Regions from separate parts of the Paenibacillus sp. FSL K6-1122 genome, predicted to be linked through region 4. Evidence: riboswitches for the same ligand, from Rfam matches in the RefSeq annotation. Region 4 holds a riboswitch; each other region holds the start of a gene.

Region 1 (7,604 bases), 710 kb from region 4:
CCGCGTTCTTTCAAATTCTGTGCGACAAGTGCCATGTTAGCGTTCTTGCCTCGTTTTGCCCAGGCTTCCGTCAGGTGCAGGTAGTGTCTATGACTACTGTGTATATCCGGGTTTGGTGAGCATTGACCAAGTCCCTGTTGCCAGGCACGGTTACAACTTTGGATAATCCAATTGTCATCAACAATGATGAGCTGGTGACGTATGGACTGGAACGACAGCCTCTCCAGATCGGATGTAACATGTCTCATGGATGAGACCCTCCTTTGGCAGAAATCTTATCTCAGTTCATCTGGAATATCCAAAATATCAGCGACCAGGTGTCTGAATCGGGTTGCTTTGCGTGTGCCGTGAATAAGATTGGATAAACGATAGGGTGGGATGCCATGCTGTTCACAAAAGGTCTTCTGGTCCACTTGAAGTTCGGTTAGCCGTCGTTTGATGGCCCATCCGAACGGAGTAACTGGTTTTTTCTTGTTCAAAAGGGTTCACCCCTGGTTAGAATGTAGTATTCAGCCGCTCTTTCTTCATGTAGAATATATAGAAATGCGAGCTGTATGTTTCATTATATACGTAAATTCGTCATCTAACAATTAAAAAAGACGGAAAAAAGTGTATTTTGTGATTATAAATGGCGTAAATACGTAAATAAAACAAATAAAATGACAAAAAACACGTCGGCAAGGAGGTTGCCGCGTGTTTTTTAGTTTGTTTGAATGAAGGGGAGCAGGTATGAGGAGGAAGAGGATTAGGCCCTGTAGGCATGAAGTCCAGCTCCGAGCATATGGAAACTGGGGAAAAACGATTTCATGGACATCGAGGTTGGCTGTGCCAGTCCATCCGCAGCCGAGGCGCTGACGGTCTTCCATTCATTCTCCAGATCTGTGGCCAGGCGGACCATCAGATCCTTGGTTGTATCGTTGTTCAGGGGAATGACTTTGGAGGCTTCGGTTATGCAGGCATTCATGGCTGAATGCAGGTAACCAAGGACCGCCTCCTCGACCGGGATGTCGAGGTGGTGGTTAATCCAGGCGTGAACAGTGGAGAGGCAGCCAACCGAATCATATTTGGCAAAGATCTGTTCGAGCTGGCTGAATTCAATCCAGGGGTGCAGAGCGCGTGCGAGTCTGATCAATCGTTTACCCATGGCGGCAGCTTGTTCTCTGAGATCTCCAGGGGTTCGCTGAACATGGACGAGCTTGTCGATCAGAGCTATCCGCCATGTATCCTTGTGATCTGTTGCGGTATAGATGCCTTTGATAGCCATACCTTCAAGACGAACGATGCTCGGATGCAACTGACAACGCATGAATGATTCGAGATCTTCAGCATTACGAATGGTACCCTCCCTGATATGGATATCCATGCCGAAGGAATGGGTGAACCCTCCAACCTGAATAGAGGAATCAAGCAGTTTGACATAATCGAGCAGCTTATTCCCACGGTTCACAATCATTCGCCTCCTGTGTTCGTTTAATGTAACTTAAAGTGACATTTATGTTCCTTTTTGTTTGCTTTGTGTTTAGAAATCCGAATTATATGATAGTTATCATCCCATGAATGTCCGCTTTTTGTCAATGGTATCCGTGAAATTTAATGGATTAAATCTGGGATTTAATATTTGTGTTATTTTATATAACTTATTGTGTTATTTATTTTGCGAAGTGCAGGGAGGACTATATATAAGGAAGGACTATATATAAATGAACCAACAAGATCGGCTCTTACCTAAAGAGAGGGGATCAAATCTAATCATATGCAGTTCATGGGTAATGATGACGAGATTATGCGATTTTTGATGAAAATGCCTAGCTGAAAAAGAAGTATTAAAAAATACTTTACTTTTAGTTCTGAACCCGGTATAATCAATTCTGTTGCCGATTATTTACGACATGCGGTCGTGGTGGAATGGCAGACACGCTATCTTGAGGGGGTAGTGGGCGTATGCCCGTGGAGGTTCGAGTCCTCTCGACCGCATCATATGAACGATTAAAAAGCAGCTTTCCATTAATGGGAAGCTGCTTTTTTTGTCTTTTTCGAACAGTATGACATCTGGGTTGAAAAAAGGCCATCCATTACCGGAGGAATGTTGCTCTACCTACCGGCTACGGGTGGCCTGTGTATTATTTTTGCAGCAAATTCTTGATATCTTCTTCAATCTTGTCCGGTGTTGTTTTGGGAGCATAACGTTTAATGACCTGTCCGTTCTGATTCACCAGGAATTTGGTGAAATTCCATTTGATTGCTTTGGAGCCGAGCAGGCCAGGAGCTTCTGTGCTAAGGTGTTGGAAAAGAGGGTGAGCGCTTGAACCGTTCACATCAATTTTCTCAAACATGGGGAAGCTCACGCCATAATTCATCTGACAGAACTCGGCAATATCGTCGGAAGATCCTTTTTCCTGTGCAAACTGGTTGCTTGGGAAACCAAGAACTTCAAATGGAGCATCTTGAAATTTGTCTTGCAATTCTTGCAGACCTTTGAATTGAGGGGTAAGGCCGCATGAGCTTGCCGTATTCACAATCAGGAGCACTTTGTCACGGTAGTCGGACATTTCAACTTCTTGACCGCGAAGGGTATTCACTTTGTAATCGTAGACTGTCATCTAAATCGCCTCCATTTATTTACTCTTATATCTTCTATTATATTGGTTGCAATTAAATATTGCAAAACTAATATGGTGTTAAAAGAATCAAAACAGGCAAGTTGTGCAGAATACGTGAATGAATTGCGAAGTGATTTACGCCAGAGTGAGAATTAGATAGCCTTGAAGAGATAGATAGAGTATAACTTTGTTGTAAGCGTTATTATGGATAGGAATTGGCAAAAATCTGCCGATTTGGTGATCTGGGCGGACTTTACACCGACATGGCACGGGTGTATGATTCATAACGTAATTTCAATTTAAACTAAATTGTACTTGAAAAACGAAACAAACGATAATATCGCTCGATCTTACCTTAAGATATACGAACGATATTTTAATCGCTGAGTTTCCATTCATTAATGAATGGGAAACGGGGGAACCAACGGAATGCGCTGTCCAGGACAGTGGGCATTCATGGGGTGAATTTTCCGGTGACAGCCGGAAATAGGGCGACTCTCGCGCCCGAATCCGTCAGCTAACCTCGTAAGCGTTAAAGGGAGAGGCAACAAGCCGTACGCTGGTTCATGGTGTTTTCGCCATGGGTTATTTAAGAAGCGTTCGGGAGGCCTTGGTCCCCCACGCTTCTTTTTTGTTGTCTTTTCACGCCAAGGGAGGAACGAATGATGGATACTGAGATGATCTTAGTGACTGCTCCAAATGAAGCAGGACGTAAATTTATCAAATTGCTGATGTACAAAAAAATGCCGTTTGCCGTTCTAACCAACAGTGCAGGGGAAGAGCGAAGACTCCGTAGAATCGGAGTAGAACATGTCATTCGCATGAATACGGCTGCAGCTCAAAAATGGTTTTTGCCGCAGGGCAGCGTAGGCAACGTGTTTATTTTCGAGAACAGCCTGAATCTGACCTGTCGTTATTTACAGATCTGCCGTTCATGGACATCGAAATCCCTGTGCGTCATTACGGAGCAGAGTCATCCTAAGGGCATCTATCGGGGCATGGGCGCAGACCGGATTGTATATTCGCTCAATGGGGAAGTTGGCTTTCTCCTCAATGGTTAATGCCATAGCTTGTGATTGCTCAGGTGTAAGGTGCCTGTTATAATTGAATGTATCGATAAACGGAAGTTTGAGGAGACTCATGCAGGATGGTGAGTCTTCTTTTTTATGCTTACAAGGAGGAATTGGCGTGCCGGATGTAGGTGGATTGAAATGGTTGTTTTTTGATGTTGGAGATACGCTGGTGGATGAATGGGAGCCGGTTGATGATATTATCGGACAGTTTGTCCGTGAAGCTTGTGCTTTGGGGTATCCGGTGACAATTGAGGCGGTACGCGAACTGTTCGCGAGTTGTTACCGAAAATATGAGCAATGGCCTATGAGAGTGGCGATTCGCACATTCGTTGAAGACGAGGGGCATCAGAAACAGATTCAGGACAAGCTGAAGTTTCAAAAAGATCTTGAACGTCCTTTTCCTTCAGCGGATTCCGTTCTTCAGCAGTTGTCACGGCATTATCGCATTGGCATTATTGCCAATCAGAGTCCTGGAACGGAAGAGAGACTGGAAAGCTATGGCTTGCGGAAGTATGTTGATGTTCTGGCATGTTCGGCTGAAGAAGGAGTGTCTAAGCCAGACCCTGAGTTATACGCTGTGGCCTTGAAGCAGGCCGGTTGTGAACCGGAGGAAGCCGTCATGATCGGCGATCGGATCGATAACGACATTATACCTGCTCGGAAGCTGGGCATGCGTACGATTCGAATTATGCAGGGTTACGGAAGATTCCAGCCAGAACTATCGGATGACAAACGTGCGGATTGGACCGTTGATTCATTGGATCAACTCTTGCCGTTATTGATACCAAATCAGGATTAGATGCAGATGGTTGTTTATTGGAGTTTGAGTTTTACTATAAAAGGAAACATGTTGCTGTATTGCAACAATAAAGGCTGATCAACTGGGTATAAAATACCGGAGTTGATCAGCCTTTTTAGTATTTAGCCAATTAAAATGAGATTAGAATAACCGAATCGTCTGAATGATCAGATATACATTCAGCACAACGATAATCGCGGCAATGACCCATGAGATGATTTTGAGCCACAATTTGTTGGCGAATGCACCCATGCTTTTTTTATCACTCGTGAACATCACCAGGGGAATTACAGCAAACGGCAATTGAAGCGACAGGACGACCTGGCTCAAAATGAGTAGTTCTTCTGTGCCATGTTCTCCTGCAATGGCTGTCACAATTACCGCGGGGATGATGGCGATCAGACGTGTGACCAGTCTGCGTAGCCAAGCCGGAATTCGAATGTTCAGGAAACCTTCCATAACGATCTGCCCAGCGAGTGTACCTGTAAGGGTAGAGTTCTGACCTGATGCTAACAGCGCCACACCGAACAGGATACTTGCGACCGTAGTACCCAATAGAGGTGTCAGCAGATGATAGGCATCAGCGATCTCAGCAACCTGCGTCATACCAGCACTGTGAAATACAGCGGCAGATACAATCAGGATGGCTGCATTGATGAACAGGGCCAGTGTCAGCGCAATCGTAGAATCCATGGTCGAGTACCGAATGGCTTCTTTTTTGCCCTGTGGTGTCTGTTCGATCTGACGGGTCTGCACAATGGAAGAATGCAGGTACAGATTATGCGGCATCACGGTTGCTCCGATAATACCAATGGCAATATAGAGCATAGCCGGGTTTTGCAGGATCTCAACATTTGGTACAAAACCATGGAGAACACCGCCCATATCCGGTTTTGCCAGAAACAGATCAATCCCGAAGCAGAGGGCAATTGTTGCCATCAGCACAATGACGAGAGTTTCCAAAGCGCGGAAGCCTTTGTTTTGCAGAACAAGAATCAGGAGTACATCAACTGCGGTGATGATAACGCCGTATAACATGGGGATGTTAAATAACAGTTTTAATGCGATGGCAGAACCAATGACTTCAGCCAGATCGGTAGCTGCAATGGCAAGCTCACACAGAATCCATAACATCATAACAACAGGCATGCTGAATCGTTCACGACAGGCTTGAGCCAGATCCCGTCCAGTGACGATACCGAGCTTGCCAGCCAGCGACTGAAGGACAACGGCCATCAGGTTCGATAACAGGATAACGGATAACAAGGTATACCCGAACTGCGAGCCGCCTGCGATATCTGTTGCCCAGTTCCCCGGGTCCATGTAACCTACGGCAACGAGGTATCCTGGGCCTACAAAGGCGAGGAATTTCTTCCACCATGCAGCATTCTGCGGAACTTTCATGGAACTATGTGCTTCTCCAAGGGAAGGGGCCATGCCCGCAGTAGATAATGATTCTCTTGAAGGAGCGTTGAACGGATTTTTTTTACTCATACGATAATCACCTGACTTTGAATTATTGATTTGGAGATATTGATGCGGTACAAACCGCTCATGATATATCTAAATTTTTATGTTTATTGTTACATTGTACTCCTTCAATTATTTTTGTCTAGTGCAACTTTTATGTATCAGCACAAAATTTCGGTTGTAGCTTGAATATGCCCCTTCGTATATTACCCAACCTTAGGGAAAATACAGCCATGGCATTGAAATGCATGAAAATAATAAAGTTGTAAAAGCTGATAAAGATACAAAATTGCGTTTCAAAATGAGCCAGAAGTTTAAATTGAAAGGAAGGCAGTAAAAAACTATATGGATAAGGGAGAGATTCTGAATGGAAGCTTTATATACAGCAGTAGCGACAGTTAAAGGTGGACGTACAGGTTCGGTGACTTCTTCGGATGGCGTGCTTAAGCATGATCTGAAAATGCCAAAAGAGCTTGGTGGCTCCGGTGGTGAAGGTACTAACCCTGAGCAACTTTTTGCCGCTGGATATGGAGCATGTTATGAAAGTGCCCTTGCCAATGTAGCACGCAAAGCAGGTGTGAAATTGGAGGATGTGGTCGTTACAAGTAACGTATCCATTGGTAAAGACCCTGCGGATGACGGTTTTCAGCTGTCTGTTCGTCTGGACGTTAGCATGCCTGGTGTAGATCACAGTCAAGCAGAAGAACTGGCCCGCAAGGCGCATGATTTCTGTCCATATTCCAAAGCAACACGCGGCAACATTGATGTTGTATTAAACGTAGTTTAAGATTTGACTCCTGGTAAGTAAAGGGAACATATAGAGCAGGTTATCCCAGATACCTGATGTTCGACTACAAAGCCCTGCTGGCAATCGGCAGGGTTTTGTGTTGATTATCATATAAGGACATGATGCAGGAGATTAGATGCCAGATCGCGTACTATTTTACATAATTGCACTCTCACTTCATGCTACACATTCCATAAAGGGGGAACGAAGATGAGTATTGAAGAGATGATCGAGCGGCGATTTGTGTGTACAAAATGCAGGGGCACGGATTGTAACATTAAGGAAGTTTCCATGTCAGGAGCAGGCCTGAGTAAGATGTTTGATATACAGCATAATCACTACCTGTTCGTGGCTTGTGCTTCCTGCGGGTATGTTGAAGTATTTGATCCGGATGTCTTGAAAGGGAAAAAACAGGGACAGGTAGGGACGATTCTGGATATTCTGTTTGGCGGGTAGACATGCGCGAGTTGACATTGATCTGAATTTTCTTTAATATAACTTAGTACTGAGTAGTGTCATTGCATGAACCAAATTTGAATTAAACAGGTGATATCCATGTCTTATAGACCGCGTATTGCAGATTTAGAATTAGCTTATGGTAACAAGGAAGACGGATTGTATGAATTCAAAATGAATTTGGTAGACGGTACAAAATGCCGTGTATTCTACACCCGTTCACCGGAATGGAAGATGACCAATATCAGCCGTCTGCAGAAAACCCCTTGTCCAGTATGTCGCAAAGATTTCATTTGCAAATGTATGGACCAGTGGGCAAGTGACCTGCATCAACAGATGATCGATGACCAATGGATGGAAAAGGCAGTTACGGAATAATTGTCGGACAGATACGAGCGTGGGCACAATGCCTGCGCTCT
Region 2 (7,604 bases), 1.8 Mb from region 4:
TTTCCAGCTTTGTGCTGAATATACTTACAGCTAATTTAGAAAAAAGGGTGCCCTGAACAACTTGGAATTCAAGATTGTTCAGGGCACCCCTATATAACATGTTGAAAGTAAATTTTAGCGAATAGCTTGCTCGAACTCCGTGCGGATGGTTTGAAGCAGCTCTGGCTGGCTCAGTACGTCATAGGCTGTTGTTGCAAGTGCCTTGGCTCCCAGAATCATGCCATCCAGCGCACGCTCCTGAAGTGCAAGGTCACGGAAGGCTATGGAGTGCAGTGTATGCACCTCGTCTACAACACGAATGTAGGGATGAATTGCAGGACATTTCAGGGAAACGTTACCGATGTCCATAGAGCCGTGATCATTACCACTCACAATCTCTTCTTGCGGGATCCCAAGTTCCATCAGATTTTGACTAAACGCAGCTGAGAATGCTTCATTGGTAACCATCTCGTCATAGGACGTTTCATAGTTGGATGTCACCAGCTTGCATCCTGTCTGGAGAGCAGAACCTTCAGCGATCTGAATCACACGTTCTGTGAGGATATTCAGTTCTTTACGAGTTGCTGCCCGTACATAAAATTGCGCAGAAGCATAGTCAGGAATGATATTGGCTGCCTGACCTCCGTTGTTGATCACACCATGAATCCGAACGGTGCTTTTCACTTGTTGCCGGAATGCATTGATTCCGTTGAACGTTTGAATGACGGCATCAAGAGCATTAATGCCTTCGTGCGGACTTGCAGCAGCATGTGAAGATCGGCCATGGAATTCAAATTGCACAGCATCAATAGCCAGCGAGCTGCCTGACTTTTCGTAGGCATAATATGGATGCGCCATGAGAGCGACGTCACAGTCATCGAACAAACCTGCTTCAGCCATCGGAACTTTGGCACCACGTGTCTCTTCAGCGGGGGTACCAAACACTTTAATGGTTCCACCTACTTCATCCAGAATAGATTTTAGCCCAACAGCGGCCCCAAGACTCATCATACAGATCAGATGGTGACCACAAGCGTGACCGATCTCCGGCAAGGCGTCATATTCGCACAATAAAGCAATGGTAGGGCCGGGTTTGGCGGCTGAATAGGTTCCGATAAAGGCTGTCTCCAGACTTAGGATTGGAGCCTCTACAGTGAAACCGTGGAAGAGCAGTTCTTCTTTCAAACGGGCAGAAGCGAGATACTCTTCATTTCCCAGTTCGGGGTTGGCACCGATATATGATGAAATGGCTTTAAAACGGGAAGCATATTGATCAATAACCGTCAGAATTTGTGATTTGTTAGCTGTCATTAGTAAACTCCTTATGCAAAAATGAAAATAATTCATTGATTATATCATGTTTGCTTTATTTTTTCAGAAACAAGTCAAGATTTGTAATGTCAAAATGCATTGCATAATCATGCATTGTACTTTATAATGACTCAGTCATCAACATGAGAAGCATACAAAGTATTGTAAGGGGAGAGAAAAAGGTTGAAATTAATAAGTCGTTACACCATGATGCTGTTGACCTTTGTTATTCTGCTGACGACTGCCGTTCCTGTGGCACTTGCAAGTGGAACTACAGATAATTCAAGCAGTAAAAAGCTGGTGCTCGGTACAAGTGCCGATTTTGCACCATATGAATTCCATAAAGTGATTAATGGCAAAGATGAAATCGTTGGCTTCGATATTGAGATCGCCAAAGAGATTGCCAAAGATCTTGGCGCTGAGCTTGTGATTGAGGATATGGGCTTCGACGGTCTCCTGCCTTCATTGCAGAGCGGGCGTGTTGATCTGGTGATTTCAGGTATGACGCCGACGGATGAGCGGAAGAAAAGTATCGATTTTTCCGACACCTATTATAAATCAAAACAAGTGATTATGGTTCGAAATGTGGATAAAGACAAATATCCAACTATGGCAGAACTTGAAAATGCGAAGATTGGCGTTCAGAAAGGCTCCATTCAGGAAACGATCGGACAGAGTATTCCAGGGGCGAAGCTTACTGCGCTGGATAAAATCTCGGATATCGTGCTTCAACTGCAAACAAAACGCATTGATGCGGCAATCGTTGAAGATACCGTTGCTGCAGGTTATCTGGACGATATCATTGGACTTGCTGCTGCTGTTCCGGACGAAGAGCAAGCAGAAGCGGCAATCGGGATTCGTAAAGGTAATACCGAGCTGCTAGCTGCAGTAAATGGAACACTGGAGCGACTGAAAAGCGAAGATAAAATCAATCAGATGGTGACGGACGCCAGCCTCTTGATGGCGGATAAAGCGAACAAATCACAAAATATTTTCCAAGTATTCTGGGAGTACAAAAGTTTCTATGCTACAGGTGTAGGATACACACTTCTGTTGTCTGCACTTGGGGTTATCTTCGGGGTAATTATTGGATTGATCATCTGTTTGTTCCGTTTGCATGATGCTGCAATCTTGCGCTGGATCGGTACGGCATACGTTGAAGTGATCCGTGGCACACCGATGCTGGTACAATTGATGATTATTTACTATGGTTTTTCTCTGAGCTTTGGCATTAACTTCACTGCACTTCAGGCAGGTATCATTACACTTTCAATCAATAGTGGTGCCTATCTGGCGGAGATTTTCCGTGCAGGTATCCAAGGTGTGGATCGTGGTCAGTTGGAGGCAGCGCGTTCATTAGGTATGGGAAGAGGCGCCGCGATGCGTTATATCATATTGCCACAAGCCTTCAAAGCTGTATTACCAGCGATCGGTAATGAATTCATAACTATCATCAAAGAATCCTCCATTATCTCCGTTATCGGTATGGTGGATATTATGTATCAGGCAAGTGTAGTCAAGAACATTACGTACCAAGGCTTGAGTCCATTTTTGATTGCAGCAGCCATCTACTTTGTAATGACGTTCATTTTGTCCAAGCTGCTGGGACGACTGGAAAGGAAGTTGAGTGCAAGTGATAGACGTTAGACAATTACACAAATCTTATGGAAATAACGATGTGCTTAAGGGCATAAACGTGACGATTGGCAAAGGTGAGGTTGTCGTGGTTATCGGTCCTTCCGGTTCAGGTAAAAGTACGTTCTTGCGTTGTTTGAACCTGCTGGAACAGCCTACCTCAGGAGAGATTGATTTTGAAGGCGTGTCAATCACGGACCCCAAGCATAACATTAACGCAACTCGTGAGAAAATGGGCATGGTGTTCCAGCACTTCAACCTGTTCCCACACAAAACGGTAGAGCAAAACATTACGATTGCTCCGATTAAAGTAAAGAAACAATCCACTCAGGAAGCGGAGAAAATTGCCGCTGATCTGCTTAACACCGTAGGCTTGTACGATAAAAAAGATGCATTCCCGAATCAGCTGTCTGGTGGACAGAAGCAGCGGATCGCCATTGCTAGAGCATTGGCCATGCAGCCGCATGTGATGCTGTTTGACGAGCCTACGTCGGCACTGGACCCTGAGATGGTCGGCGAAGTGCTGGATGTCATGAAACGTCTTGCAGAAGGCGGGATGACGATGGTCATCGTAACGCATGAGATGGGTTTTGCACGTGAAGTGGGAGACCGAATCCTGTTCATGGATGGCGGGGTTATTGTGGAAGAGGGAACACCTGATGAGGTGTTTGGAGCTCCAAAAAATTCACGTACACGTGATTTTCTTGCGAAAGTACTCTAAATGTTAAATGGTTGATCAAATAGCGTTACTGACTTCGAGTCGGTAACGCTATTTTTTATGGATAATAATGACGTATGGATTCGGAAAAGTAACTATTCTGTTACCAAATGTAAAGGAATCGGGTCAACCAAATTTTCTGAATTAACCAGTATTCTTACAAATGCTTACATGCTAAAAACCATCTGGTAAGAATTACTACAAGTTCAGGTTACAAAATTGTGATATATTGAACTCTGCCGAAACTTCCGGATAGGGAGTGCGGGGGATGTAACGATGCAGATTGTGCAGGGGGAAGATCAACAGCACACTGCTTGGGGTGAATTGGGTACATAACATTTCAAATGTAACGAAGAACCTATAGGGTGGCTCCTCATCCGAATCCGACAACTAACTTCGCAGGCACAATGAGGGAGGAAGACCATGATTAACAAGAAACGTATAGCCAAAACAGCAGTAGCATTAATGACAACAGCAATGCTCATTCAAGCCGTTCCGGCTCACGCCGATTCAGTTCATGTGGCCAAAGAAGGGGATACCTTCTACACCTTATCAAAACAATATGGAGTAGCACTCAACACGTTGGTTAAAGCAAACAACGATATTTCGGCTTACAATATTTATGGTGGTTTGAAAATTACGATTCCCGGTAAGGCAAACAATGTTGCAGCCGCTGCGGCAACGGAGAGCAAGACCCCAGCCAAAACGGTTACCACAGCAAGTTTGGACGTTAACGCAGATAACAAAGTGGTTCAAGCCTGGGGTAAGACATTCGATTACAGCAAAGCTGTGAACGTAAAAGCAACGGCATACTCTGCAGATCCGTCTGAAAATGGAGGATGGGGTGCAGTCGATTATTTCGGAAATGACCTTGAACTGGGCACAATTGCAGTTGATCCAAGTGTAATTCCACTCGGAACCAAAGTACTGGTAACTGGTCACAGCCATCCAGGATTGCCAAAACAAGCTTTTGTAGCCACAGCACGTGATGTGGGCGGTGCAATCAAAGGTCACCGGATTGATATCTTCATCCCGGGTAGCAAACAGTCCGTAAGCACATTTGGATTTCAGGATATCGAGCTGTACATTCTGAAGTAGAGAGAAAATAACATTTAAAATGAATTCAAACAGGGTGTCTGCCAGTCGCTAATTCGCGATTGAACAGCACCCTTTTAATATTCTCATTATTTGTTATCACGGTCATCCTAATCTTTGGCCTTTGGCAATCCCAGCATTTCGTCCAAGGTGACCAGTTCATATCCCCGATTACGTAGTTCCTCAATAATTTCAGGCAAAGCCTTAATCGTGCCGTTCAGGTTTGACCCTACACCGCCTCCAGCATGTTGCAGAACGATGGAGCCAGGTTTCACGGCAGACAGGATGTTATCTTTCACCTGTTCCTTTGAAAGGCCTTTCCAGTCCAGGGAGTCTACGTTCCAGTTCACAATGCTATAGTGTTGTTTGGCAGCCCATCTCAGCTGTTCTTCATTAATGTCTCCATAAGGTGGCCGAATCATCTTGGGCGTATAACCCGCCAAACGTTGAATAATATCCCCGGTATGTAAAATTTGTTTGCGAAAGGCATTCATCGACAGCTTACTGAATTCAGGATGATTGTAGCTGTGATTACCAACCATATGCCCTTCCTTAACAATGCGTTTCACCAGATCCGGATGTTTCTCAGCACGACTACCCACGATGAAGAATGTAGCTCTGACATTGTACTTCTTCAATACATCCAGTACTTGTGGAGTAAACCGTGGATCAGGTACATCATCAAAAGTCAGTGCAACCTTCTTGGTTGAAGGACCATTGGTTTTAAACGTATCGGCATATTTTTGACGTAATTGTCCCAATGTCAGTTGTTCTTCTTCCGCAGAATCCGAACCTGATACGGATTCACTTGGCGGGCTTGAAACGTCCCGCGATGAAACTGGAGCATGATATCCTCCGAGAAAAATAACGATAACCATTAGCATAATGAGGCGTACGCGCATAATAACGGCCTCCTTTTCCAAAATGACGTTCTCCTTGGTATGCCCGGGGTCTCCATAAAATATGCGCAGTGTGAGAAGTTTCATTGCCGATTTAGCTCATGACAGCCATAATTCCTCCATATATAACATATAGAAAAGGATAGGTGGATGGGTATGAGTACATATGATTTGAAATCCATACGTTTACAGGTGATTGAAGCAGGAGAAGATAAGGTTTTTCTCGTTACCGGAGGAAAGGCGCATATTGGCGCCGTAGCCACGTTCTACGTGGATCATGAGCGCGTAAGCGGGACGACAGTACATATTCCTGGGCATAAAGAACAAGAGCTGTGTGAGCGGCTTGCCCGAAAGGCTGCCTTGCAGCTGAAAGTAACCGTTACGGTGATCATGGGTATCCATTTTGATTCCATCACGCGGATGCAGATCGACGAAATCGTGCAGACTGCAGAGAGGTTGATGGAGGATCATCTGAACAAAGATAAACGATCTTCCTGACATAAGAACCATTCAATGTTTTGATTTTATTTGCTAAAATTGAAACGAGTTGTAGATTGTTACGTATGTATGTTTATATACGATGTAATATCGACTAGGAGGAATAACATAATGTCCATTTTCAAACGTTTGCGTGATTTAACTATGTCTAACATCAACGCCATTATTGACAAGGCGGAAGATCCAATCAAGATGACGGACCAATATATCCGTGACATGCAAGAGGATCTGGAAGATGCGGAGAAAGCAGTAGCTCAACAGATCGCCATTGAGAAGAAATTCAAGCAGTTATTCGAAGAGCAGGAAGCTCTTGTGAAGAAACGTGAAGAGCAGGCGCATACGGCGGCACGTGCTCAGAATCTGGATTTGGCTCGACGTGCCCTGGAAGAGAAAAAGGTTGCTGAAGAGAAGATGGCTGAGTACAAAACCAGCTATGACCAAAACAAGGCTTCTGCGGATAACCTGCGTGGCAAGCTCGACGAGATGCGTAAGCAACTGACTCAAATGAAGAACAAACGCGAAACTCTGGTAGCCCGTTACAATGCAGCAAAAGCCCAAACGGAAATCAACAAAGCGTTGAATGGGTTTGGCTCTGATACTGCAAGTGCTGGTATGAAGCGTATGGAAGAGAAAATGATGCAGATGGAAGCACAGGCCGAAGCAAGTAACGAAATGTCATCCAAAGGAAAATCTTTGGATGATGAGTTCGAGAAGTTGGGTAAAGATCAGGCTGTTGAAGACGAACTCGCAGCATTGATGAAACAGTACGATAATAAGAACTAATACCTTGGTTGTCAGCAGGGTTAACCAGCGGAGGAGAAGAGTATTTCTCCTTCGCTTTTAAATGCGGTTCATGTTGATATGTGGGGGCTGTGTAAATGGATTTGAACATTTTGGCGATGCTGGTCTGGACCGGATCTGGTTCGGTTTTGCTGTTTGTCTTGATGTATGTTGATTCACTGTTCACGAAATATAAGGATTTTGCTGAAGTTAAGGCCGGCAATATGGCCGTTACGACACGTATGGTTATGAAATTATTTGCACAAGGATATGTACTTGCTACGTCCATTTCTACGGCCGGTCACCTGGGAGAAGCACTGCTGGTCTCCGTTGTATCCTTTATCATTTTGTTGATTCTGGAGAGTGTTGTACACTTTATGATTCGCAAATGGGCCAATCTGGATCTGGATACGGGAATTCAGCAAGGGAAGACAGGATACGGGTTGTTCTCTGGCGCTTTACATATCGTGGGCGCACTGATTATTGCAGCTTGTTTATAAGATAAGGAACAGGAGTAATTCTCATGAGTGTATGGAAACGAATTAAAGGAATACTAACGAAACCTGAACCACCGCAGGCAGAGAAAACGATGCTTCAGCTTGCACCTGGTGATATCTGTGAGGTTTCTCTGGTCACTTATGAAGTCGTTGGTCGGGTACAAAATCGTGCTCGAAATGCAGTTGTGCTCA
Region 3 (7,604 bases), 2.3 Mb from region 4:
CGCATACCGGATCGGTATGTTTTCTTTGAAATGGACGCGGAAGAGTGGGAGAGACTGGTTGCATCTGACCAACTTGAAGTGGATGAGGCATTGGCGGAGGATCTGTTCTATGCGCTGGGCGAGGAGTCTGTTATTCCGGTTGGAAGTGGCGTGGTCATCCATGATAAGGAACAGCACCGCATTCATATTTTGATCGGGGAAGAAGAGTTGACATTTGTACCTTTAATTTAGTGTGTTTACTTGCATCTTTAGGGGTGTATATGGAATTGGAATTCTCCTCAAAGCCTTATGGTTATTGGTTCTATGCCATGTAGTTGATTGGATTTTGAAGCTTGTCCGTGGTAAGATGTTAGTCGTGAAATGGGCCAACCGCATGGCGGTGAGCCTGGCCTTTGAGGTTGCTGTTGATCGCACCGAAGGTGTCGGTGGTTATACGGACGCATGTCTGTAATGTACCATCCTATGGGGAGGAAGATAACGCATGGTTTTTTCGCAAGAGGAAGTCGAAGCTCATCTGGGAAGGCTGGAAGGCTGGGAACTGGAAGAGGGACGGTGGATTGTACGTAAATTCGTGTTCTCCAACTACATGAAAGGGATTGCATTTGTGGATGAGGTCGCTGCGATCTCGGAAGCATTCAATCATCATCCTTTTATTACGATTGATTATACAACGGTTACGCTGCGTCTCACATCATGGGATGCGGGTGGTATTACATCTGTAGATATCAAGGAAGCAGGGCAATATAACGAAGCTTATGACAAAATGAGGTCGCAATAACGAGGTCGGTTATTATCACGCGGCCAGAAGTGAGTGAACCATACATGTCAGACTATAATCAGAAACAACCTCTTATTGCTGTCGTAGGCAGTCTCAATATGGATCTTGTGGTGAAGACAGACACGATTCCGGAAGAGGGAGAGACGGTGAGCGGTGAGGAGCTACATTATCTCGCTGGTGGCAAAGGGGCCAATCAGGCTGTTGCCGCTGCGCGTCTGGGTGGACAGACTACGATGATTGGTGCGGTGGGATCGGACGGTTTTGGCGAACGTCTGCTGCACAGTCTGACGGAAAGTGGTGCAGATGCCTCGCAGGTTCGCATATTGGAAGACACGGTTACAGGGACGGCTTCCATCTGGCTCTCTCGGGGAGACAACCGGATTATCGTTATTCCTGGTGCGAATGGGCAAGTGGTGCCTGAGATGCTGGAAGAGGCGGATACGGTAAAAAGCCTGACTGCAGCCGCAGCGGTGCTGCTGCAGCTGGAGATCCCGCTGCCAGCGGTTACCCGCGCCGCCCAACTGGCGGCTGAAGGCAGCGCACTGGTGGTGCTCAACCCGGCTCCCGCGGTGCCGGGTCTGCCCCAGGAGCTCCTGCGGTGCGTCGACGTTGTCACGCCAAACCGCAGCGAGCTTGCCGTGCTTACCGGCCGGGGTCATCTCCGGCCGGAAGACCTGGATGCGGCGGTCGCAGAGCTCGCCGCATCCCTCGGGGCCGCTGTCGTCACGACGCTCGGCCCCGAGGGGGCTGTGTACGCGGCGGCGCCTGGTGGCCGCGTACAAGCAGGGCGTGCCGGCGCGTGCCGTGCGCCCGGCTACGCCGTAAGCGCCGTCGATACGACCGGGGCTGGCGATTGCTTCAACGGCGCGCTGGCGGTAGCCCTCGCGCGCGGTGAGACTTTGGACGCGGCCGTAGGCTTCGCCATGGGTGCGGCCGCGTTATCCGTGACGAAGCTTGGCGCCCAGTCCGGGATGCCGTCCGCACGTGAAGTTGAGGCCTTTCTGGCTGAGCATGCCGCAGAGGCTTAATAATTGGTATAACAAAGAGGCTCTTATTCTCCCAAAAGGGGATTAAGGGCCTCTTTGTTATGCGTGTGCAGAGACTATTTCTTCTCTGACAGCCACATGGCGATATTTGCAATCTCTTCGTCCTGCAGTTTGCCCTTGAAGGAAGGCATACCACCTTTACCTTTGACAATCGTAGAATAGATCTTCTCCAGATCATCCTGGCTGCCGATGTTGGCCAGAGCAGGTCCTACGCCACCTTGAAGCTGATCCCCGTGACAGGAGATACAATTGGCTTTGACCAGTGCTTCAGCTTGTCCGGCATCCAATGTTACTTCCGGCATGGTTGGCTTGGCTTCTTCAGCCACTTCTTCTTTCCCTGGAAGCGTAAACATTAAAACAATAGCTAAAGCGCATGCTGCAAAAAATACTCCGCTCATGATCCATTTGTGCATCCCTTATGTCCCCTCCAGAATGAAAGATCATCTAACCTGAAACTATCCATATCATTATAACGGAACCTGTACTGACATCATAGCATTTTGTGGGAATTTTTTGAACTAATCACATAACAAGGGGCAAATTTGGTTGTTTTTCAATGGATTCTAACCGCGAGGCCCTTCATAAACCATACAGTGAAAGGGCTTCAAGCCGCTTGGGGTCTGTCGTTCGTATGTATCCTGGGTGACAAATCCACTCTTCAGATAGACTTGAATGGCACGAGCATTCCAAGTGAGTACTTCCAGATCAATCTCATTCGTGGGATTTCGGCGAATAGCTTCCTGTACAATGGCAGTGACAAAAGCTGTCCCTTGACCCTGACCACACAGCTCTGGATGCATGCCAAGGCCAATCCGGGTTACCCCTTGAAGTGGGAAGTATTGAGCAAACCCACATATACGATCGTTCTGATCCAGGACGATTGCATATTGCTCCTGCCGCAGCTGTGCATCTCCGAATTCCACTTCCAGAGCTTTCATCTGCTCCCAGGGGAGCCAGCTGTAGATATTGTAAGGCGGGTCATACTGCCAACTGCAGATAAGCTCCGCATGTTCTTCTCGCATGGGTACAACGTGAAACGTTACGGGGGCTTCCTTCATACACCTGCATGCTCCTTTCCTTGAAACAGAACTCTTTGTCCACTCTACAAAAGAGATGTTCATTTAGCAAGTCTTCCTTCCCAAGAAAAAAAATGAAACAAAAGTTCCGGTAATTTCGTTTATATTATAACGGGATGGGTAAAAACATCATAAGGGCACGGACGAACGAACGCAAAATGAACCTGTTGATGTCGCAGGATATGCCCCGAGTATAACTTGCAACATGAATAAGGATTGAAGCACAAAAAAACCGCCGGATACATTCCTGCGGAGAATGTACCGGGCGGTTCTGTTATGCTTCTTGCTTCGTTCCAGTATGGTTAATGGTTACAGCATCATGTTGCTCAGCTTGTCCCTAGTCAAGGGCCAGTGATTCATATGCGTCCGTGCTCATAATCCGTTTCGCGCCAACATAACGATTGGCCCAATAGTTTTCACTCAATGCACTGATCGTAACGCCTTTGGAAGAAGAGGAGTGTGCGAACTTTCCATCCCCTACAAAGATTCCTACATGGGATACGCCTTTACCTGTTGTATTAAAGAACACCAGATCGCCAGCTCTCATCTCCATGCGGGATACGGAATCGCCCATGTCGAATTGGGAACTGGATTGGCGTGCCAAATCAATACCCAACTTGTCGAATACATACCGGGTAAATCCGGAGCAGTCAAAGCCGTTAAGCGTTGTTCCCCCACTTTTGTATGTAGTTCCCATTGCTGAATCAATTACTGTGTCCATCTTTGAATCTGCGAATGCGCTACCTGCACCAAGCGATAAAGCGAATGTGATGCTAAGTACAGCTGCGGTTAATTTCTTCTTGAACAAGAGATATTCCCCTTCCAATGCCTGCGAGGTTAGCTTAAGGATTCGGTTGAAGGTCCCCTATGATCCCTCTGTAGCAAGATCAATTCACCCATAACTGGTTCCCCCGCTTCCCAGGTGCCAGGAATTTGGCTATGCTAGTTATGCACCTGCGAAATCAAGAAATGACGATTTAATTTTAAGTAGTTACAAATATGAATGTAAAGATTACAAAGTTGTTACTAAAAACTCACTGCGATTATTGTAACAGAGGAGTACGGCTTTGGCAACGTTTAGCAACAAATTTAGCAAAAAAAACCTCGACCTTTGACGGGGAAAGGTTGAGGTTTGCCTATTTATAAGTACATATTAGGCCATGAGTTTAACATGTGATGGTAACAATTTTTAAACTATCTGCTCTCACCTTTGGATATTTTGGACTGCCATAATCGGAAATGGCTGCATATTTTCCACAGACTCAATAGACATCTGGCAAGTGGATACGTCTGTTGTAGTATAAGTCCGGTAAGTCCCGTTAATAACCATGAGGCTGTAGTGAATGCCCCAAAGACGAGCAGGTGTACTCCGCCCAGCAGTAATGCAATGCCGATTACAGCGATGAGATGACGCAGTGCAATCCAGAGTGCTTTGAGGGTACCGTGAGCCCCGCCTTCTCCTTCCGGTGCCGACACACCGAACTGCATATAGAGTATGACATGGTGGATGATCCAACCATATACAATCCAGGCAGCAACATAAGGTATGCCAGGCAAAAGTAATTGAAGGGAATGAAATCCGTCCATGAGAATCGAGTAGAGCTTCGGTATGAGCCAGTAGGCGGGCAGAAGTATCAATAATGTACGTATGGTGTGGAGCAGCAGCATCGGTTTCCACAGATTTTTGATTCCGCGGACAAAGGGAATGCGCTCTTCTGTAGAATTAAAGTGCTGAAGTGAGTAGAGCAGTCCTGCCTGAATGAGGGGGCTGATCAACATGCGAACCAGCAGCATGCCCCCGAGAATCCATAGATAACGATGAACCTCCGGATGGGTAGACAGGTTAAGTTGACTTTCCATTTTGAACAAAAGTGTACTCAGCTCACCGGCATCAGCATCTGGATAGCGTAGGAGCAGTGGGATGACGGCCGATTGTACCATTCGATAGAAGAAATATCCCCAAATGAGTTGATAGAGAAATAAGAGTGCGGCAATGAACATATGCTGACGGACGAGAAACCAGCCTTCACGTATTTTCGCTTTCACCGTTTCCACCTCACCATGACAGACCTCCGAATATGGCTTCTATTAGTTTGGTTACACTCATGCTCCAGCGGGACTTCGTCTGCTCATCCAGTCCGGATTTCAGGAAATTGTTCATATGGCGGTTCTCCAGCACGATCGAGTACAGAGGATCGGTCATGGCCCAGGATACGGGGGATGTGTGAGTTAATTTATACGTGATGCGATCTTCTTTTCCATTCCATTGCTTGGTGAGGATATGCCCGTCTTCAAAAGCAATGCGAATAGGAACGGCGTTGTAATCACTCCCTTTTTTTGCGATCGTCACGGATGACTCGTACAATGTTTGACCGTCTTTCTGTACGGGCGTAACACGAATCTTCTCTACAGCAAAGTCAGCCATCCCGTTACTATAGACGTATTGATCAAAATAATCAGACCAGGAAGTGCGGGTCACTTGTTCCACAATTTTCTGAAAATCAGATGAAGTGGGATGTTTGAAACGGTACTTCTTCACATAGGTAGAGAGAATGCGTTCCATCTTTTTTGCGCCGACTTGATGTTCGATACCAAGCAATACAAGTTTGCCACGTGTATAGACATTGGCTGCATACTCATTCTGTGAATCGAACTTCCAGGATTCTTGTGTTAAAGATGAAGGAGACGTAATCAGTCCCGATTGTACCGGCAGATTCGGAATCAATCCGTACTCCTGCTCCATCAGCTTGTCTTCTGCATAAGAGGTGAATCCCTCATCCAGCCAGGCTTCCTCGAATTCGTTGCTGGCAACCATGCCGTAAAAGTACTGGTGTCCGATCTCGTGGACTACGGTTCGTTCCAGGTCATAACCTGGCGTGGTGTCATCGGCTCCAAAGGCTGTAACTAGCGTAGGGTATTCCATACCTCCAGCGCCGTTCCCCGCTTTGGGTGGAACTACGATGGATAAGGTAGCGTAAGGATATGGGCCAAACCATTTGCTATAATTGGCTAGAGCGGCCTTCGCGGCGTAGAAGTAACGTTCTTTCAGATCCTGATGAGCTGGGTCCAGATATAACTTGATTCGTACACCAGGCACATTGGGTGCAGAGAAGGGTTCCTCGGCGTAGACAAAATCCGGTGAAGCTGCCCATGCGAAGTCATGCACATCATCGGCATAGAATTGATAGACCTTTTCTCCATTCTTCACCACGGCTTGCTGCGTCGGAAATCCGGTAGCAGCCACTTTGTATGTTTCAGGCACCCGAATACGCACACTATATATACCGAAGTCAGCGTAAAACTCTGAATTGCCATGGTACTGGTGCAGATTCCAGCCTTCCGTTGTTCGTCCACGTCTGCCCACAGGTTCATAGGCACTTAATTTGGGAAACCATTGACCTGCCATGACAAAATGATCAGCAGTTCCCATCCGGGCAAAAATCTTCGGCAGATTCACTTCAAATCGGGTGTGGAGCGTGATGCTTTCCCCGCCTTTGACGGGTTTGGGCAAGCGTACTTTAATGAGGGTGGTGTCCTTGATATTTCCGTCATCTGGTTGCACATACTGCATCCGGTGTAGCAGAGAGAGCCCGTCCTCCGTTTTCATTTCGGTAATGTTCATAGAGCCGTAGCCATTGGTAGGCATGACATCACCCCGAAGCTTTCCACCGGATTCCTTCATAAAGGTGGTGTCAGCAGAAGAGAAGGCGTTGGGATACATATGAAAGTAAAGCTCGCTGACGGTTTTTTTACCTGGATGTGTCCAGGTAATCGTCTGAGTCCCTTCCAGTACATTCCCTTCGACCAGTTTTACATCCATGTGATATTCCACAACACGGTTGCTGTACACTTCGGCAGTAGGGGTCTGTACACTTTCTGGAGGTGCTGGCGTTTGGGCTATTGCCTTAGGCTTGCCCGATTCGGGGGCGAGTACTGGCAATTCGGAATGAGTTGAGCGATTATAACCCAGAGTGATCCATATCCCTCCGGCAAGTACACACAGGGCCAGGGATGCAGTGAGCCAGCTCTTGGCGCGTCGTGGAATCATCGTTAAATACCTCCCGTTGACAAGCATCTACAGCATGTATATGTTTGCAATGGGGCAATTATTAGTTAAAATATTTGTATCAACCCTTGGAGGTTATAAACATGGACCAAAATGAGCAAAACGGCAAAAAACAGATTGCCTTGAATATCGTTAGTGCAAAAAGCAAGCATAAAGGCTTCGGTGCAGGCTCCATTGAGCTGAATAACCTTTCCCCGGTCATTATTGATAATGGCGAAGCCAAAATCGATATCGGTGCGATGCATGCGAAGAGCAAAGTGGAACGCAATATCAAGTTCTCTACCAATCGTGAAGATGTGCCCAACGGACGCCAGGTATGGCTGGTGTGGGTAGCTGTCGATCGCACGGAGGAAGGCCAACTCTATGGTGGAGCAACGGCATGTGAGATGTGGATTGATACGGAAGCAAGACGTGGATGGAAACTGCTGGCCGAACATGTGAATCGCATGGATTATGCCTTGAAGCGTCGCTTCATGTTGGATGAGCTTGGACCTGAAGCTCGAGCTGCACTTAAGACACTGCTGATCTCACACAACGAAGACTGGTGGAATGCTTCTCCAGATGTATTGAAGGAAGCACTCGCCTAAGGCAGATCTTTCAACACAGTATAAAAGAAAAAAAGCAAAAGGCCCCTTGAC
Region 4 (7,604 bases):
ATCCTGCCCCACCATGTCGCGCATGGAAAAGCAGCCCCGTCCCAGAACAGTCCATCCATGCTACCAGTGACCGATGGAGATGCTTATCGCTCAAGTCATCATGCCTTTGCAGCACCCGTTATCCTGCTCGACGTAGGCCATGGGGGTATTGACGGTGGTACGTCAGCCCAAGGTGTGCTGGAAAAAGATATCAACCTGGCCATTAGCCAAAAGGTCTATCTCCTGCTTCGCAGCAAAGGTTATGCCGTTATCATCAATCGACTTGGTGATTATGCACTTAGTGATGAGAACCGCTGGCTGAACAGCCGCTCCCGTCATACCAGAGATCTTGCTCAACGTAAAAGCCTTAGCGAAGAAGTAAGTACAGATATCGTGGTCAGCATTCATGCGAACTGGAGTCCCCGATCGACAGCACACGGCCCGGTGGTACTGCACCAGAAAGAAGGCAGGAGTTATTTGCTGGCCCAATCCATTCAGGATGCCATGAACAAGTTGTACGAAACGGAGCACGGGGTTGTATGGGGCAAGCCCTTTTATATATTGAATTACGTGAAGCAACCTGCCGTCATCGTCGAAACCGGATTTTTGAGCAATGCGGCAGATCGAGCCAGAATGAATGACCCCGCTGAGCAAAAACGAATCGCCCAGTCCATTGCCAATGGCATTATTTATTATCTGTCGGTAGTGTAGGAGCAGACTGCCATTGCCACACATCTCGAACCAGATCACCAATCCCTACAAATTGGACCTGATTTTGCAGACGGGAGACGGATTCACGAATTACTGCGGATGTGTTCATCCCCGAATGACCGACATGACCAATGACAACACAGATATCCTTGTCGATCGCACGCTGAGCAGCCAGATCCAGTTGCTTGCGAATGTGTTGCTTGGAGTTTTGATCATCCAGGAAAATGTCATTACCTACAGGTGGCATGTTTTTGGATATGGCCAGTTCCCCCACCACGGAGCGAAAGTTCGTACGACTGTCTACAAAGAAGAGACCCCGCTCCTTGCATACATCGAGCACAATGGACATGATGCGTTTGTCCGAAGTAATTTTGGAACCCATATGATTGTTCATGCCAATGGCGTGGGGCACATCATCAATCGCTTTCTCCACGCGTGAGCGGACTTCTTCATCTGTTAGATTGGATGTGATTGCACCCGGGCCCAGCCATTCAGGTCGTCCTTTCTTGGGTTCCATGGGCATGTGCACAATCACATCCATTCCCTTTTCATGTGCAGCCATCGCATCTTTCTTCGTTGTTGGTAAAAAAGGCATAACCGCTACCGTCAGTTTGACTGGCATCGCCAGGATCTCTGCCGTACCCTTCATGTCATTACCAACATCATCGATGATAATCGCTAACCGTTTGTGATTCGATGTGGACTCTGAAGCTGCCGCTGTAGGCCCTCCTGCCGATATGCCTGCGTAAAACACAATCAATAATGCCATGATACCTGCAATGAATCGATAATTCTTTCTCTGTACCTTCATCATGATTCCCTCCCCGTAACTTCTGTGATCTCATTGTTTGATAATGAAGGGAGGAATATGTAAGCCAAAGCCTTCCTTAATGATCATACCCCCGCCCATTGAAGACCTCTATCTCAAGCGAATCCCCCATCATTCCAGTTTTCCCTTTTGCATTCAGACAAGAACTGTCATTGAATAGTTAGAAAATAGAGATTAATTAGAAAAAATACTGTAATTTGTCAGGTTTTCAGTTTAGGAATTTTTTAGTAGAATCAACAAATGAAAGAGGTTCTATGCTTCAATTCTATCCTATGATTTATGGAAGGAGGTTTTGAAAGGGTTTACATAAAATAAATGCCAGACAATCCGCTATTCTTGTTTGTTATTCCTGGTTGCGGTTTCTCTATGTAACTTACTATTATCGAGGAGGATGAAAGTAGTGAAATTCAAACTAAAAAAGACGATTAATGTTCTTTTGGCCTGTTTAACAGCCCTGCCTTTGATGTTAACCCCGACAAATGTGTCAGCAGCCAGCGATGCCAACATTAATTTGTCCTCGGAAAAACAGCTGATCAAGGGCTTTGGGGGCATTAACCTTCCTGCCTGGATTGGTGATCTGACTCCCGCTCAACGTGAAACTGCTTTTGGTAATGACCAGAATCAATTAGGCTTCTCCATTCTCAGGATCTACGTTGATCCAGATTCCAATAACTGGTATCGTGAAGTTGCCACAGCCAAACGGGCTATCGAAAAGGGTGCTATTGTATTTGCATCCCCATGGAATCCTCCAAGCAGCATGGTTGAAACATTCAACCGCAATGGGGACACAAATGCCAAACGTCTGAAATACGACAAATATACCGCATATGCGCAACATCTGAACGACTTTGTAACCTACATGAAAAATAACGGCGTAGATCTGTATGCCATTTCTGTACAAAACGAACCGGATTATGCTCATGACTGGACTTGGTGGACTCCACAAGAGATCCTTCGATTCATGAAAGAAAATGCCGGGTCCATCCAAGGTACCAAAGTCATGGCGCCTGAATCCTTCCAGTACTTAAAGAACATATCCGACCCAATCCTGAATGATCCGCAGGCACTTGCCAACATGGACATTCTGGGAGCACATACGTATGGAACCCAGATTTCGAATTTTGCCTACCCTCTCTTTAAGCAAAAAGGAGCCGGTAAAGAACTGTGGATGACTGAAGTGTATGTTCCAAACAGTGACAACAACTCAGCAGACCGCTGGCCTGAAGCATTAGACGTTTCCTATCACATGCACAATGCCATGGTAGAAGGTGATTTCCAGGCCTACGTGTGGTGGTACATCCGCAGACAGTATGGTCCGATGAAAGAGGACGGTACCATAAGCAAACGCGGGTATAATATGGCTCATTTCTCTAAATTCGTGCGTCCAGGCTACCTGCGAGTCGATGCAACGAAAAATCCGGATACGAACACATTTGTCTCAGCCTATAAAGGTGATAACAAAGTCGTCGTCGTGGCAATTAACCGTGGAACTTCAGCCACAAGCCAAAAATTCGTTCTGCAAAATGGTAATGCCTCTACTGTGTCCTCATGGATTACGGACAGCAGTCGAAACCTGGCAAGCGGAACCTCGCTTAACGTATCCAATGGAGCCTTCACGGCACAGCTCCCGCCTCAGAGCGTAACAACGTTTGTTGCCAACGTTACTGGCGGAAATAGCGGCGGGAATACAGGCAGTGGCACGACGTATGAAGCCGAGACCGGAACGTCACTTACGGAAGCTGCCATTGAAACAATCTACCCCGGTTACACTGGCTCCGGGTATGTTAACTTCAATGCGATGACTGGTTCAGCCATTCAATGGAACGGCATTAATAACACGACAACAGGTACCAAAAACGTAAAGTTTCGTTATGCGCTGGAAAGCGGCACTCGGAACCTCGACATTTTTGTGAACGGAACCAAAGTCATCAGCAACGAGCCCTTTCCCGCTACGGGAAGCTGGTCCACTTGGGTTGAAAAAACAATACAGGTCCCCATGAACACGGGGACCAATACATTGAAAGTGGTTACCACCGGATCGGAAGGACCGAATATTGACAGCGTTAATGTTACCGCAGCACAATAAACGTTCCGTATGGCTGATGGAAGACATTTGCTGTACGTGCAGCTAAGCACTAACCTCTTGAATACTCATCACTAAAGTTAGTGTTATATCAAAAAATGCAAAAAAAGACTCCTTAAGCGTTAGCTTAAGGAGTCTTTTTATTAGATGCGGTCGAGAGGACTCGAACCTCCACGGGGGTTAGCCCACACGGACCTGAACCGTGCGCGTCTGCCAATTCCGCCACGACCGCATATTGTATCTTCGTCATCCATATCGGCGACAAGAAATAATATATCATGCGTAATCTATCATGTCAACACTGAAAATAATAACAATAAAGCCCGAATCAGACGTCCATGTCGATTCGGGCCTTACCTTTAACTGTTGCTAATAGTTTGGTTCATTAATACGGAAGCATACTACAAATTACAGCTTGGAAGGCCAGTTGCCATACCATGCATAACCGCCTCTTCTTTCTTTATCAATATCACTTAATTTGTATTTAACTACCCCGTCACGACCAATAAAGATTGGTTTATCCGTTCCGATCTCATAGAAGCGTGCCCAAATTGGTGCAGCTTTGGAATCAGCGATAATTTTACTATCTCCATTAGCTCTTTCATACTTGTAACCCGTAATTTTCACTTTGTTAAACCAAGCCTCCGCTCCTTTAATGGATGCGGTAATTTTAGCGTTAGCAGGTCTGGTTTTCAGAAATTTAACAATCGTTACACTCTCTCCAGCTGTCAGCGATGGCACTTCGTAGATTCTTGCGCTCGCTGGTTTAAGAGAGCTGGAATCATGTTGTTGTCCCCATGCTGTCAGCTTACCACCTGAAACGACCTGTGTATTCAGAATCGCCTCCACACCTTTGGCAACTGAATTTTTACTGCGGTTAGCAAGTGTACTGTCGATAAATGAGAAATCACCTTTGCGTGCCGCTACTTCATCCAGCATGATCATTACATTAATCATGGCATCATCATTGTAAGTGATGTGCTTGTGGTATCCGGAGCTTTGGTAAACTTGTGGCCACCCGCCGTTTGAATACTGCATGTTGATCAAAAAGTTAATTCCTTTGATTGCAGCTGTGGAGTAACGCGGATCATTCGTCTTTTTAAATTCCTTCGCCAATCTTCTAATTTCTGAGTATGTAGCCTTGTTGTCTATCGTGGACTTTGCCCACTCTCCACTTGTCTGTTTATAATCTTTTCTCCAACCTCCATCCGGTAGCTGGTTCTTCAAAATATCAGAAATACTCGCTGTAGTACCCGACGCATCTGCAGCAGATACCGTCCCTACAGGGAGAACTGCCATTCCAACTACTGAGAACACCATCGTACATGCCAGGACAAAAGTAATTATTTTCTTCGCTTTCAAATGTAACACTCTCCTATGTTCGTTTTTATAAATCTTCCACTTCTACTTTACGTATGATATACGCCCCAAACCTCCTTTATTTGTATTTATCGCATAATAAAATCAATTTTCATCCAATATGTGGATTGTATAATCAGATAATATGCAAAAAATCGATTTTTGTCAATATATGCAACTTAATGAATATAATCTCTCTAATTCTACATAACGGGATAGTTCTTTTAACTCATGACAAACCTATTTATTTATCCAAATTCGTCTTAAACGAACCAATAATGACGTTTTTGTCATGAATGATACCCAAACTTGATCCCTTCTTTCATATAAAAACCTTAATTCCGCTAACATTGAGGTATTACGAAGGGTTTTAAATGGGTTTGACAATTACGCATTTATGCAATATAGTTTCAAATAGTTACAAAAACTTAATTATTCATTGCCGAGTTTCATGTTTGAAAACGGGGGAACCAATTTGGGTGAATTATTCTTATACATAGGAAATATAGGGAACCTTCTACCGAACCCTTAGCTAACTCCGTAGGCATCGAAGGGAGAACATTGATTTTGAAAAAACTGATTATCTCCATTTTTGGAGCAGCTGTATTATTTACATCCGGGGCAACAAGCACAGAGGCAAGCAGTATCAACTCCGTAGTGAACAACATGACAGGTATTCCTTACAAATGGGGTGGCACTACTGTAGCCGGCTTCGACTGTTCTGGTTTTATGAGATATCTTTTCAACAAATACAGCATTGAATTACCACGTACTTCGCAGCAGCAAGCCAAAGCAGGTACTCCCGTATCCAAGAGCAATGTTCGAACAGGTGATCTGGTGTTCTTTAATACAACAGGCAAAGGCATTTCACATACAGGTGTATATATCGGCGGCGGACAATTCGCTCATGCCTCCAGCAGTAAAGGTGTAAGCATCACGAAGTTATCGAATCCATACTTCAATGATCGTTATGTAACAGCACGTCGGGTAACTGGACAGTTTATGTATGATAAAATGTTAGGTAAAATGTGATTCACATACAAAAAGGCATCGGTTATTAACCGGATGCCTTTTTTGCACTTAAAAATGTATGTTGCATTGCTTACTAATGCAGCGCCTTCTGCACTCGCATCGCACCCTGAGACAGGGCATGTCCTCCACCAACAGCTCCAGCCACGGCTACGGTCTCCATAATCTCCTGATCTGTTGCGCCCTTAGCACGGGCTTCTTCTACATGGTAGAAGGTACATACCTCATTGTTGGCGAATAATCCAATGCCAAGCGCAATTAGCTGTTTTGTCTTCGCATCAATCACACCAGGTTGGAAACATTCTCCGGTAAACTCATGATACGACTTCACCACACCTGGCAGCACATCGCTTAATGCTCCAATCTGATCCTTGTAGGCATGAACTTTATCATTCATCAATGTCATGGCTTGTAGCACACCCTCTCGGCTATAGTTACAGATCTTCCTCACTGTACCTATCTTCTCTCCCGAGTGAGCCAATTATGCCAAGAAATCATGGTAATTCCAAACATTTAAAGCTCATGGCCCTGCCATAATTATCAGCTGTTACTCACTAAGTGGACTCTGGCGCGGCTCGCTGAACAGCTGATAGCTGTAACCTCGGTCCAGCTTAACGACACGTCGATTCTGACGACGGATAAGTACCTGCTCGCCATCCCAGGCAACCACAATCCCTTTCACGTCGTTCGATTCCAGCTCGTCCCGTACGACTCTAACTTTCTCACCTGACAGACGCAGGGCGTCCAATTCTGTATCACTAATCATCTTCATGGCTCCTATATTTCAAATTTATTTACAAAAAGAGACCTAAATGAAAAGTCATTTAGGTCTCACGTGACTGTATTGGACTGTCATGTCATTCGAAATTATGTCCCGACTGAAAGTTACCGCTGCGCGTGCTCTTTGCTGTCGTTCTTCTCGAACCAAAAATCAAGCACTTTGGCGGACATCACACGTTCTTCAAGGTACTCCACTTGATGCGGTGTAAATTGTTCTTTCCAAGAGAAGGACAACTCTTCGCACAAGCCTACAATCGTCAGTAATTCTGACCAGGCAACATAGCGTTTGTACCAGAAAAATTGAGGATGTTCAATCATATAGGGATAAAGGTCATCGAATTCCGTATGTTTACAATCCAGGGCACGTTCAAAATGAACTTTCGATTCCGCCAGCTTATCATTAAAAAATTGTTCTGTTGCCGGTTGGTTCCCCATGGTGTTGCCTCCTCTCCCTAACATAACCCCATTATAAATGAAATCGGCGGTCATGCAAAGGCATAGTTCAAAAAATAGGCCCTATTCCTTTAAAATGTCACATTTCGTTATCGTCAAATTGTACTGTTCCATCGTTCAGGGAACGAATGCGTACCAAGGCTTCCACCGGAATACCCTGTTCACGAATCGTGCGTGCCCCTGCCTGGAAACTTTTCTCGACCACAACGCCGAATCCGACGAGTTCCGCGCCAGAACGCTCGATAATTTTGATGACGCCACGAGCGGCATCTCCATTGGCAATGATATCATCAATGAACAAAATGCGGTCATTCTCATGAATGAACTCGCGGGATACCATAATGTCAGTTACAATTCCTTTGGTAAAGGACGGTACACGTT

The links. A riboswitch is a leader RNA that binds a small molecule or an ion and turns the genes downstream of it on or off. The one in region 4 is predicted to bind cyclic di-AMP.
Region 1: it holds a riboswitch for cyclic di-AMP, as region 4 does, so the genes downstream of both, NSQ20_RS07330 (hypothetical protein) here and NSQ20_RS10720 (C40 family peptidase) in region 4, are expected to answer to the same signal.
Region 2: it holds a riboswitch for cyclic di-AMP, as region 4 does, so the genes downstream of both, NSQ20_RS18740 (3D domain-containing protein) here and NSQ20_RS10720 (C40 family peptidase) in region 4, are expected to answer to the same signal.
Region 3: it holds a riboswitch for cyclic di-AMP, as region 4 does, so the genes downstream of both, NSQ20_RS00525 (C40 family peptidase) here and NSQ20_RS10720 (C40 family peptidase) in region 4, are expected to answer to the same signal.

Annotation. Positions count from the first base shown of each region.
Region 1 covers NZ_CP150272.1:1,670,758-1,678,361, forward strand. The annotation lists gene NSQ20_RS07305 (hypothetical protein) at 1-248, opposite strand, end outside; gene NSQ20_RS07310 (hypothetical protein) at 276-479, opposite strand; gene NSQ20_RS07315 (urease accessory UreF family protein) at 746-1,447, opposite strand; tRNA gene NSQ20_RS07320 (tRNA-Leu) at 1,892-1,974, shown strand; gene NSQ20_RS07325 (glutathione peroxidase) at 2,121-2,600, opposite strand; cyclic di-AMP (ydaO/yuaA leader) riboswitch at 2,972-3,147, shown strand; gene NSQ20_RS07330 (hypothetical protein) at 3,263-3,661, shown strand; gene NSQ20_RS07335 (HAD family hydrolase) at 3,789-4,472, shown strand; gene NSQ20_RS07340 (Nramp family divalent metal transporter) at 4,614-5,909, opposite strand; gene NSQ20_RS07345 (organic hydroperoxide resistance protein) at 6,310-6,729, shown strand; gene NSQ20_RS07350 (zinc ribbon domain-containing protein) at 6,940-7,185, shown strand; gene NSQ20_RS07355 (hypothetical protein) at 7,285-7,563, shown strand.
Region 2 covers NZ_CP150272.1:4,152,738-4,160,341, reverse strand. The annotation lists gene NSQ20_RS18755 (M20 family metallopeptidase) at 115-1,290, opposite strand; gene NSQ20_RS18750 (ABC transporter substrate-binding protein/permease) at 1,474-2,937, shown strand; gene NSQ20_RS18745 (amino acid ABC transporter ATP-binding protein) at 2,924-3,646, shown strand; cyclic di-AMP (ydaO/yuaA leader) riboswitch at 3,871-4,064, shown strand; gene NSQ20_RS18740 (3D domain-containing protein) at 4,067-4,741, shown strand; gene NSQ20_RS18735 (polysaccharide deacetylase family protein) at 4,849-5,640, opposite strand; gene NSQ20_RS18730 (hypothetical protein) at 5,794-6,135, shown strand; gene NSQ20_RS18725 (PspA/IM30 family protein) at 6,247-6,918, shown strand; gene NSQ20_RS18720 (DUF350 domain-containing protein) at 7,014-7,415, shown strand; gene NSQ20_RS18715 (DUF4178 domain-containing protein) at 7,439-7,604, shown strand, end outside.
Region 3 covers NZ_CP150272.1:106,412-114,015, forward strand. The annotation lists gene NSQ20_RS00500 (hypothetical protein) at 1-231, shown strand, start outside; gene NSQ20_RS00505 (4a-hydroxytetrahydrobiopterin dehydratase) at 482-778, shown strand; gene rbsK (ribokinase) at 823-1,806, shown strand; gene NSQ20_RS00515 (cytochrome c) at 1,881-2,237, opposite strand; gene NSQ20_RS00520 (GNAT family protein) at 2,388-2,882, opposite strand; gene NSQ20_RS00525 (C40 family peptidase) at 3,238-3,672, opposite strand; cyclic di-AMP (ydaO/yuaA leader) riboswitch at 3,712-3,849, opposite strand; gene NSQ20_RS00530 (hypothetical protein) at 4,095-4,946, opposite strand; gene NSQ20_RS00535 (M1 family metallopeptidase) at 4,957-6,948, opposite strand; gene NSQ20_RS00540 (YwhD family protein) at 7,050-7,553, shown strand.
Region 4 covers NZ_CP150272.1:2,385,625-2,393,228, reverse strand. The annotation lists gene NSQ20_RS10745 (N-acetylmuramoyl-L-alanine amidase) at 1-690, shown strand, start outside; gene NSQ20_RS10740 (divergent polysaccharide deacetylase family protein) at 665-1,504, opposite strand; gene NSQ20_RS10735 (carbohydrate-binding protein) at 1,920-3,605, shown strand; tRNA gene NSQ20_RS10730 (tRNA-Leu) at 3,751-3,834, opposite strand; gene pelA (pectate lyase) at 4,011-4,973, opposite strand; cyclic di-AMP (ydaO/yuaA leader) riboswitch at 5,392-5,523, shown strand; gene NSQ20_RS10720 (C40 family peptidase) at 5,529-5,993, shown strand; gene NSQ20_RS10715 (carboxymuconolactone decarboxylase family protein) at 6,067-6,396, opposite strand; gene NSQ20_RS10710 (hypothetical protein) at 6,538-6,756, opposite strand; gene NSQ20_RS10705 (hypothetical protein) at 6,876-7,205, opposite strand; gene NSQ20_RS10700 (xanthine phosphoribosyltransferase) at 7,303-7,604, opposite strand, start outside.